DNA from 4 places in the Streptomyces sp. NPDC007095 genome. Region 2 is predicted to be linked to each of the others. Evidence: riboswitches for the same ligand, from Rfam matches in the RefSeq annotation. Region 2 holds a riboswitch; each other region holds the start of a gene.

The links. Region 2 has a riboswitch for cyclic di-AMP ahead of ABZ656_RS26790 (M23 family metallopeptidase). Riboswitches for the same ligand answer to the same signal wherever they lie in the genome.
Positions count from the first base shown of each region.
Region 1: linked by a shared signal. The riboswitch ahead of ABZ656_RS32665 (M23 family metallopeptidase) and the one ahead of ABZ656_RS26790 (M23 family metallopeptidase) in region 2 are both predicted to bind cyclic di-AMP.
Region 3: linked by a shared signal. The riboswitch ahead of ABZ656_RS14055 (transglycosylase family protein) and the one ahead of ABZ656_RS26790 (M23 family metallopeptidase) in region 2 are both predicted to bind cyclic di-AMP.
Region 4: linked by a shared signal. The riboswitch ahead of ABZ656_RS00630 (LysM peptidoglycan-binding domain-containing protein) and the one ahead of ABZ656_RS26790 (M23 family metallopeptidase) in region 2 are both predicted to bind cyclic di-AMP.

Region 1 covers NZ_JBEYFS010000114.1:25,404-27,595, forward strand. The annotation lists gene ABZ656_RS32660 (GntR family transcriptional regulator) at 1-145, opposite strand, end outside; gene ABZ656_RS32665 (M23 family metallopeptidase) at 406-1,170, opposite strand; cyclic di-AMP (ydaO/yuaA leader) riboswitch at 1,183-1,343, opposite strand; gene ABZ656_RS32670 (pitrilysin family protein) at 1,642-2,192, opposite strand, start outside.
Region 2 covers NZ_JBEYFS010000082.1:35,135-37,326, forward strand. The annotation lists gene ABZ656_RS26785 (PP2C family protein-serine/threonine phosphatase) at 1-820, shown strand, start outside; cyclic di-AMP (ydaO/yuaA leader) riboswitch at 1,077-1,234, shown strand; gene ABZ656_RS26790 (M23 family metallopeptidase) at 1,246-2,192, shown strand, end outside.
Region 3 covers NZ_JBEYFS010000033.1:20,305-22,496, forward strand. The annotation lists gene eno (phosphopyruvate hydratase) at 1-265, opposite strand, end outside; gene ABZ656_RS14055 (transglycosylase family protein) at 617-1,336, opposite strand; cyclic di-AMP (ydaO/yuaA leader) riboswitch at 1,341-1,504, opposite strand; gene ABZ656_RS14060 (transglycosylase family protein) at 1,688-2,192, opposite strand, start outside.
Region 4 covers NZ_JBEYFS010000001.1:116,417-118,608, reverse strand. The annotation lists gene ABZ656_RS00635 (HAD family hydrolase) at 1-250, shown strand, start outside; gene ABZ656_RS00630 (LysM peptidoglycan-binding domain-containing protein) at 244-954, opposite strand; cyclic di-AMP (ydaO/yuaA leader) riboswitch at 959-1,120, opposite strand; gene ABZ656_RS00625 (hypothetical protein) at 1,390-1,689, opposite strand; partial or broken gene ABZ656_RS00620 (CocE/NonD family hydrolase) at 1,697-2,192, opposite strand, start outside.

The DNA of each region.
Region 1 (2,192 bases), on a different contig from region 2:
TGCGCAGGGCCTCGCGCACGGGGACCCGCGACACGCCGTAGCGGCGCGCGAGCAGTTCCTCGGTGAGCCGGCTGCCGCGCTCGTAGACACCCGCGACGATGTCGTCACGGATCGCCGTGCATACCGAGTGCGCGGGAATGCGCATGACCGGACCTCCGCCTTAATCCCCGCGAAACGCGGTCGATTGACGCTTGTTCAGCGACTCTATTGCAGAGAGCCTGAATTTCCGATGGCGGGCCGGAATCCATGGATATTTTTTGGACAGACAGTCGTTCGAAACGACGAAGCCCCGGCTGTGGGGAGCCGGGGCTTCGGAAGTGTTGACGCCGGTCGTCGGACGTCCAGGGTGCGCGAGCGGCAGAGGATCACACCGTCCGAGCGTCGGAGGATCACGCCGCGCGAGCGTCAGACGTTCACGCCGTGCGAGCGGAGGTAGGCGACCGGGTCCATGTCGGAGCCGTACTCCGCCGTCGTGCGGGCCTCGAAGTGGAGGTGCGGCCCGGTGGTGTTCCCGGTGGAGCCGGAAAGGCCGATCTGCTGGCCCGGGGTGACCGTCTGCCCCACGGAGACGCCGATGGACGACAGGTGGCCGTACATCGTGTAGGTGCCGTCGTGCATCTTCAGGACGATCTGGTTGCCGTAGGCACCACCCCAGCCGGCCGTGACGACCGTGCCGGAGCCGACCGCGTGGACCGGGGTCCCGGAGGCGGCGTGGAAGTCGACGCCGGTGTGGCTGCCCGAGGACCAGAGGCTGCCGCCGGTCTTGTAGCCGGTGGAGATGTACGAGCCGGTGATCGGCAGGACGAAGGTGTTGAGGCGCTTGCGCTCGGCGGCGCGGGCGGCACGCTCCTTGGCCTCGCGCTCCTTCTTCGCCTCCTCGGCGGCCTTCTTGCGCGCGGCTTCTTCGGCCTTCTTGCGTGCCGCTGCCTCGTCGGCGGCGCGCTGCTGGGCGGCGGCCTGCGCGTCAATCTGGGCGGCGACCCTGTCGCCGAGGGTGACGGCCTGGGTCAGCCCGGTCTGCTCGACGGAGGCGTCCGCGGCGAGCGCCGGGGCGGCCAGGGTTCCGATGACACCGGTGGTGGTGAGCGCGGCGACGCCGACGGCGTTCGTGGTGGAGCGCTTCACGCGGCTCGGACGGCGGTGTTTCCCGGGGCCACAGGTGAACGCCATGTAGGGGCTGATCCTTTCCTTCCCTCTCGCCTACCGGGTTAGCTGACGGGTTCGGAGCAGGAAGGTCTCCTACGGACCCCCTCCAGGGAGGGCGTCCGATTCACCCCAGGGACTGCGTATGGGTCCCCGGCTCCCCTGGCTCGCGCCGTACGGGGACTCGGCGATGACTGTCCGGTGCCGCGGGCGCGGCGCACTGCCTGACGAACAGCCGCCCCGACGCTAGACGGGGCGTCTTTCAATCAACAAACGGATCACGGTTTTTGTAGTGCATGCCACAGGGCAGACGGGCAACCTCCCTACCAATACGGACATCTTGGGGATGAAGTCCAAGCGGAATCCGAGCGGAAATCCGAGCAAAAAGGGGCCCGGGCGACTCTTCAGTCACCCGGGCCCTACGGAGTCACGCTCTTCCGCTCCGCGTGCGGCTCGGCTTCCAGCCGGCTTCTACTGAGCCGCTGCTCCGCCGAACCCCTACTCCGCCGGAACGACGGTCACTTCACCGATTCCGAGGGCCTTGACGGGCTCCTGGATGTGCGCGGCGTCGCCGACAAGGACGGTCACCAGACGGTCCACCGGGAAGGCGCTCACGGCGGCCGCGGTGGCCTCCACGGTGCCGGTCGCGGCGAGCTGCTGGTACAGCGTCGCCTGGTAGTCGTCCGGCAGGTACTGCTCGACCTGGTCCGCGAGCGTGCCCGCCACGGCCGCCGCGGTCTCGAACTTGAGGGGCGCCACCCCCACCAGGTTCTGTACGGCGATGTCGCGCTCGGCGTCCGTCAGGCCCTCGGCGGCGAGGGTGCGCAGCACCTTCCAGAGGTCGTCCAGCGCCGGGCCGGTGTTCGGAGTGTCCACGGAGCCGCTGATGGCGAGCATCGCGATACCGGTTCCGTCCGGGGCGGCACGCAGGACCTGGCCGAACGCCCGCACACCGTAGGTGTAGCCCTTTTCCTCGCGCAGGACTCGGTCCAGGCGCGAGGTGAGGGTGCCGCCGAGGCAGTACGTGCCGAGCACCTGGGCGGGCCACA
Region 2 (2,192 bases):
CGCCACCGTGGCGACCGTCGGCGTGCTGGCCGTGCTCATCAACATCCTCGTCCGTCGCACCGACGAACGACTCGCCTCGGCCCACCAGATCGCCGAGGCGGCCCAGCGTGCCGTCCTGCCGGAACCCGACCGGTGGATCGGCGGCCTCGACGTCGCGGCGCGCTACGAGGCCGCGCAGGCGGGCGCGTTCATCGGCGGCGACCTGTACGCGGTGCAGGACTCCCCGCACGGCGTACGGCTGGCGGTGGGCGACGTACGCGGGAAGGGCATGGAAGCGGTGGCCGCCGTCGCGGTGCTCATCGGGGCGTTCCGGGAGGCGGCCGAGCAGGAGGCCACGCCGGAGGCGGTCGCGCAGCGGCTGGAGCGGGCGCTGGCCCGCGAGGGCACCCGGCGCAAGGGCCTCGACGCCTTCGAGGGGTTCACCACCGCCGTCCTCGCGGAGATCACGCATGAGGGCGGCCTCGTACGGATCGTCAACCGCGGCCACCCGCCGCCGCTGCTCCTGCACGCGGACGGAACGCTGGTCATGCTCGCCGCCGCGAACCCCGCACTGCCGCTCGGCATGGGCGAGTTGGGCGGCTGGCCGGACCGTGCGCAGGTGGCGGAGTTCCCGCACGGGGCCACGCTCCTCTTCCACACGGACGGACTGTCCGAGGCCCGCGACGCGCAGGGGCGCTTCTACGATCCGGCCGCGCGCCTGGCCGGACGGACCTTCCCCGGCCCCGACGTCCTGCTGGCCACGCTCTCGGAGGAGGTCCGGCGGCACACGGGCGGCGCACTGACGGACGACATGGCACTGCTCGCCGTACGGCGGCCGTAGTCACGGGAAGGGACGTTCTTGATCGTTGTCACGAGGGGTGATCGGTCGATGTCCCTCCGCATAACGACTGACACACCGTCAAATAACTGCCGGGTAGGAGGGTGCGGTCAACTCGCCCGATTTCCGCCGCTCATGGTCGGTAAGTCCTGGCCAAAAGTGGTTAACGATCAGTACGAACAGCTTGGAATCCGGTACCCGTGTCTATTAACGTTCGATAACGCAGCGCGGTCGTCCCAGCCGTCACAAGAGTCGGCTCCGTGCGCACGCGCCGAATCCCGCAAGGGAACCGGGGAACCACCAACTTGGGGTGAATCGAGCGTCTTTCACGGTGGAGACACCGTGGGTTGACGCGCGTAGGAGACCTTCCTGCTCCGAACCCGTCAGCTAACCCGGTAGGCGAGAAGGAAGGAAAGGAGCACGCCCACGTGGCGTCCAACCGGCCTGCCCAGCCCACTTCGTTCCCGCCGAACGACACCCAGACTTTTGGCTACGCCTACGGCAAGGACGAGGGCCCCTGGGAGGAGTGGAACCCCACCGAGGATTCCATCCGTCCCCTCCGCGGCCGGCACCGCGTCTCCAAGCAGCGCGGCGGGGGACTCGCCCGCAGCTCCACGGTCCTGGGCGTCGGCGTCATCGCCGCCGTCGGCGCGGGCGGCATGGCCACCGCGGCGCCCGGCAAGCCGCCGGTGTCCATCTCGCTGCCCGACCTCTCCTCGGTCACCCAGTCCGCCAAGGCGCTGATATCCGACGGCGGTTCCAGCACGCCGAAGGGCTCCGCCACCCCGCTCACCAGCGCCGGTGTGACCAGCGCCGACGCCGCGCAGGGCAACAAGGACGCGGGCGAGGCACTGCGCGCCCGCATCATCCTGCAGGCCGAGTCGCAGCAGGACCAGGTCGACAAGGCGGCCCAGGCCGCCGCCGAGTCCGCCGCGACGAAGAAGGCGGTCGCGCTGGCCGCCAAGCAGAAGGACGACGCCGAGGCCAAGGTCGCCGCCGCCAAGAAGAAGGCGGACGAGGACGCCAAGCAGAAGGCCGAGGCCGCGCGCCTCGCCGAGCTCGCCAAGAGCTACTCGCTGCCCACCTCCTCGTACACCCTGACCTCCCGGTTCGGTGACGCCGGTTCCATGTGGTCCTCCGGGTACCACACCGGCCTCGACTTCGCGGCCCCCACCGGCACGCTGATCAAGGCCATCCACAGCGGCACGATCACGGAGGCGGGCTGGGCCGGCTCGTACGGCTACCGCACCATCCTCACCCTCGACGACGGCACGGAGCTGTGGTTCTGCCACCAGTCGTCCATCAGCGTCAGCGTGGGGCAGAAGGTGGCCACCGGCGACGTCATCGGGCGCGTGGGCGCGACCGGCAACGTGAC
Region 3 (2,192 bases), on a different contig from region 2:
GCTCGGTGGCGTCGTAGCCGACGAGCTCCGGGCCGATCTGCTCGATGACGGCGAGGACGGCCTTCTCGACACCCTTGCCGCCGTAACGGTTGGGGTCACCGTCACGCAGCTCGATGGCCTCGAAGGCGCCGGTGGACGCGCCGGACGGAACGGCGGCACGACCCGTGCTGCCGTCGTCGAGGCCGACCTCGACCTCGACCGTGGGGTTGCCTCGGGAGTCCAGGATTTCCCGGGCTACGACGACGTCGATGGACGGCACGAGCATCTCCTTCTGGGATGTGACGCGGGTACGCGGAGCCTGTGATGGCTTCGCGACATGAGCCTAACCGCCTCGGGGGGATCGGCCAGCCGGTCGCCCACCCCTTGGGCAGAACTGAACGTACACATTGTTCCAGAACGGAACAAAAACGGGTACCGAAATCCGGGTACGAAACGCTCGGCACGAAACGCTCGGCACGAAACGCCGGACATGAAAAACCCCGCTCCGGTGCATACGGGGGAACACGCACCGGAGCGGGGGGCCCGTGGGGACGGGGGTGACCCTCATCGGGGTCTCCAGTGTGGAGACCCCTTTCATGAGGGACCTGTCATTCGGCTGAGGTGGAGCTGCCGATCATCAGCCGAGGTGAAGCCGCTGACCCGGGTAGATGAAGTCGGCGTCGTCGACGATGTCCTTGTTCAGCTTGAACAGCTGCTGCCAGCCGCCCTTGACCTTCTTCTTCTCGGCGATCGAGCTGAGGCTGTCACCCTTGACGACCTTGTACTCGCCGTCACCCTTCTTGACCTTCTTGCCGGTCGGGGTGGAGACGGTCTTCTCGGCGGCCGGTCGGGACGCCGAACGGGAGGCCGCGGTGTCCGTCGAGCGGGTGGCCGTGCTGGTGCTCGGCGAGCTGTTCGACGAGGAGCTGTTCGAGGAAGACGAAGTCGACGGGGTGCTCGCACCGCCGGTGTACGCGGCGCCCGACAGGCCCGTGCCGCAGGTCGGCCAGGCGCCCTTGCCCTGCGCGGCGAGGACCTTCTCGCCGATGGTGATCTGCTGCGACTTGGAGGCCTGGTCGGCGGTCGCGGCGTACGCGGTGCCGCCGTACGCGGCCCAGGTGGAGGCCGAGAACTGCAGACCGCCGTAGTAGCCGTTGCCGGTGTTGATGGACCAGTTCCCGCCGGACTCGCACTGGGCGACGGCGTCCCACTCGGAGGCGGTGGCGGCGGAGGCGTTGCCGGCCGCCATCAGCGGAGCGGCGATGGCGACACCGGTGACACCGGCGAGCGTGGCGACACGGGTGGTCCGGTTGAAAACGGTCGGACGGCGGTGCTTGCCCTTGCTGGAAAACAGCATGGAGAGATCCCCTCACCGACGCCTGCGAGGTGAGCTGTCGGGTTCGGGCGGGTGAGTGCCCGGCCGTGCGCTCTGAGCGCTCGGCTTCACCCCGAGCCGCTCCCGGTCAACTACCGGGTGCGGCACTTACCTTGGGTCCCCCGCTCCTGCCTACGGCGCTGACGCGTCGACTGTTCCCGTACGGCCGTTGGCAGGATTCGGCGTTGGCGACCGTCGGGGCCCGCTGTGGCGAGCGGTCATGACCGTAAGCAGTCGATCGGCTGAATTCCAAAGACGATCAGGGCCTTTGAGATCCATCTCTCACTCGCGCCAAACCGGACATTACACAGCGAACCATGACGCGAACTGCCCCTACTTTTCGCCCGATTCAGCACCAACTGCAAGGCTCTGACCGGGGAGGATGAGGTTCGGGTCGACGCCGACCGTCTTCTTGTTCGCGTCGTACAGCTCGGCCCATCCGCCTTCGAGGTCGAGGGCGTCCGCGATGGTCCAGAGATTGTCTCCGGCGCGCACGACGTAGGAGCCGTCGACGACATCACGGGAGGCGCCGGCGCCACGCGAGGCGTGCCGCCCGGAGGGGTCGTCGGTGCGGCCGTCCACGGCGCTGTCGGTGGTGTTCTCGTCCGCGTCGCCGCCACGGTGGCGCCCGGCGCCGGCCGTCGCGTTCTCGGACGCGCCGGAAGAGTCGTCGCCCTGGCCGGAGTTGCCCGAGTTGTCGCCCTTCGTCGATTCCGTGTCGGAGTTGTCCGCTCCCTGATCGCCGCCGCCGGTGTCGGCCTTCGTCGTGTTCTCGGTCGCGTTCCCGGTCGCCTTCGAGGACGAACCGGACGAAGACGAGTCGGACGACGACGAATCA
Region 4 (2,192 bases), on a different contig from region 2:
CGACTGGGCCGCCCGGGGGGTCGCCATGGCCAACGCCCATCCGGAGCTGAAGGCGGTGGCCGACGAAGTGACGCTGTCTAACGAGGACGACGGGATCGCGGTGGTACTGGAGCGGTTGTTCCCGTGCCGGACGGATCGGTTCCGGGAGTCCCGAGAGCCCCGGCAGCCGTCCGAGTCTCCTCGGCCCCGTCAGCCCCGGCCGTCGTACCAGCCCTACCGGCCCAGCCAGCCCCACCAGTCCTATCAGTAGGGCCCGTTGACGTTGTCGATCGAGCCGTACTTCGCCGCCGCGTAGTTGCAGGCCGCCGTGATGTTCGCGACCGGGTCGTAGGGGTTCATCGATGTGCCCGGCACGTGGTACGCCTTGAACGTCGGGTCGATGACCTGGAGGAGGCCCTTGGAGGGGATACCGGCCTTGGCGTTGGAGTCCCAGTTGTTGATGGCCAGGGGGTTCCCGGAGGACTCGCGCATGACGTTGCGGTGGATGCCGTTGTAGGTGCCGGGGATCTTGGCGCGGGCCATGATGTCCAGCGAGTGCTTGATCCATCCGTCGAGGTTGTTCGCGTACGTCTTCGCAGAGGCCTTGGTGGCGGTGGGCGCCGAGGCCTTCTTGGTGGGGGTTTGGACCGTTTTGGTGCCCACGGTCAGGGTGAGGCCCGGGCGGAGCGTCGACGGGTCGGGGCCTATGACCGCGCGGTTGGCGACGTACAGCTTCGCCGCGCCACCGCTCGTGGGGTACTTCTGCGCGATCTTGGCCAGGGTGTCGCCCGCGACCACCTTGTACGTGATGAGCTGGACGTCGGTGGTGGTGGCGGCGGTGGGAGCGGCGGCCTGTGCGCAGGTCGCGCCCATGATCGGGAGGACGAGCGTGACTCCGCCCAGTCCCGCGGCGAGGATGCCCCGCGTGAGGATGCTGTGGGTCTTGAAGCTGTGACGTTTGCCTCGTGCGGACATGGCGAATTCCTCTCCGGTGCCTGCGAGGTGAGCTGTCGGGTTCGGGCGGGAGCTGCCCGGCCGCACCGTGTGTGCGACTTCACCCCTAGCCGTTCCGGTGTCCGGATCGGCGGCTTACCTGGGTCCCCCGCTCCTGCCGTGCGTGTGTGGGTGGCTGGGATATTCCGGTCGGCGGCAGGATTGGGCGGTCCGTCCGGATCGACGTGAACGTATGCGAGAGCACATGTCCGGAACAAGCCCTGATTTCCCGGTGTAGATCGCTTTCACCTGCGAAATACATGGGAGAAAATGCCCGATTAATCCGGAACGTGACACTCAACTTGCCTTGTGCAAAGGGGGAGTCGTCAAGGGGGGATAAAGAGTTCACCCCGTATGGGCGTGACCCAACTCACGCGACCAAGCAGAAATAAACCGGCACTGGCGGCAAATCGGACATCAGGCTTCGAGTGTCCCGGCCGGTGAGGCCGCGGGCGGAGCCGGGCGCACCTCCCACGCGGACAGATGCGTGTCGGGGTCGTCGTCGGGGAGCCGGCCGGCGTTGGGCTTGAAGTAGATGCCGTAGGCCCGGTATTCGGGGAGTTCGTGGCACATCAGGTCCGGGTAGGGGCCGAACTCCTGCCCCGCGTAAGCCCTGTTGACCCTCGCCACCGAGTCGGCCCGGGGGATCCCGAAGCGCGTGACCATCTCGTCGGCCATCTCGCGGAAGTACGCGAGCATCCCCTCGTCCAGGGCCATCAGGAACTCACCGGTCCGCGCCGTGCTCCTCGGGGTTGCCCATGACGCCGCCGGGACTCCAGCCCGCCGTCCGGGGGATTCTCCTCTCCCACGTCCGATGGAAGACCACCTCGTTGCCGTCCTTGCGGATCAGCTCGTTCGAGGTGATGAACTCCCGGGCGCCGCAGCTGAGTTCGGAGCGTGCCTCGACCCGGGCCTCCCAGGGCAGCTCCGGGCGGTGCAGACGGATCGACCTCGTCGAGCGGGTGCGGGCGGAGAGCGGGTCCGACTCGTCGATGGTGTACGTGTCCAGGGCGTCCTCCGTGCATTCGAGGCCGTCCGGGTGGACACGGGTGCCGTCCTGGCGAGGGTCGACCTCCACACGCCACTCGCCCCTCGCCACGTCACGGGCGACCAGGCGTTCGGGGCGGGGTTCGTCAAGGGTGGCCGGGGACGTCACTCCCAGGGGGTTCGGACTGCTCCGGCTCCTCGAAGGTGATCCCCGGGTCCGACTCGCGCGCTCG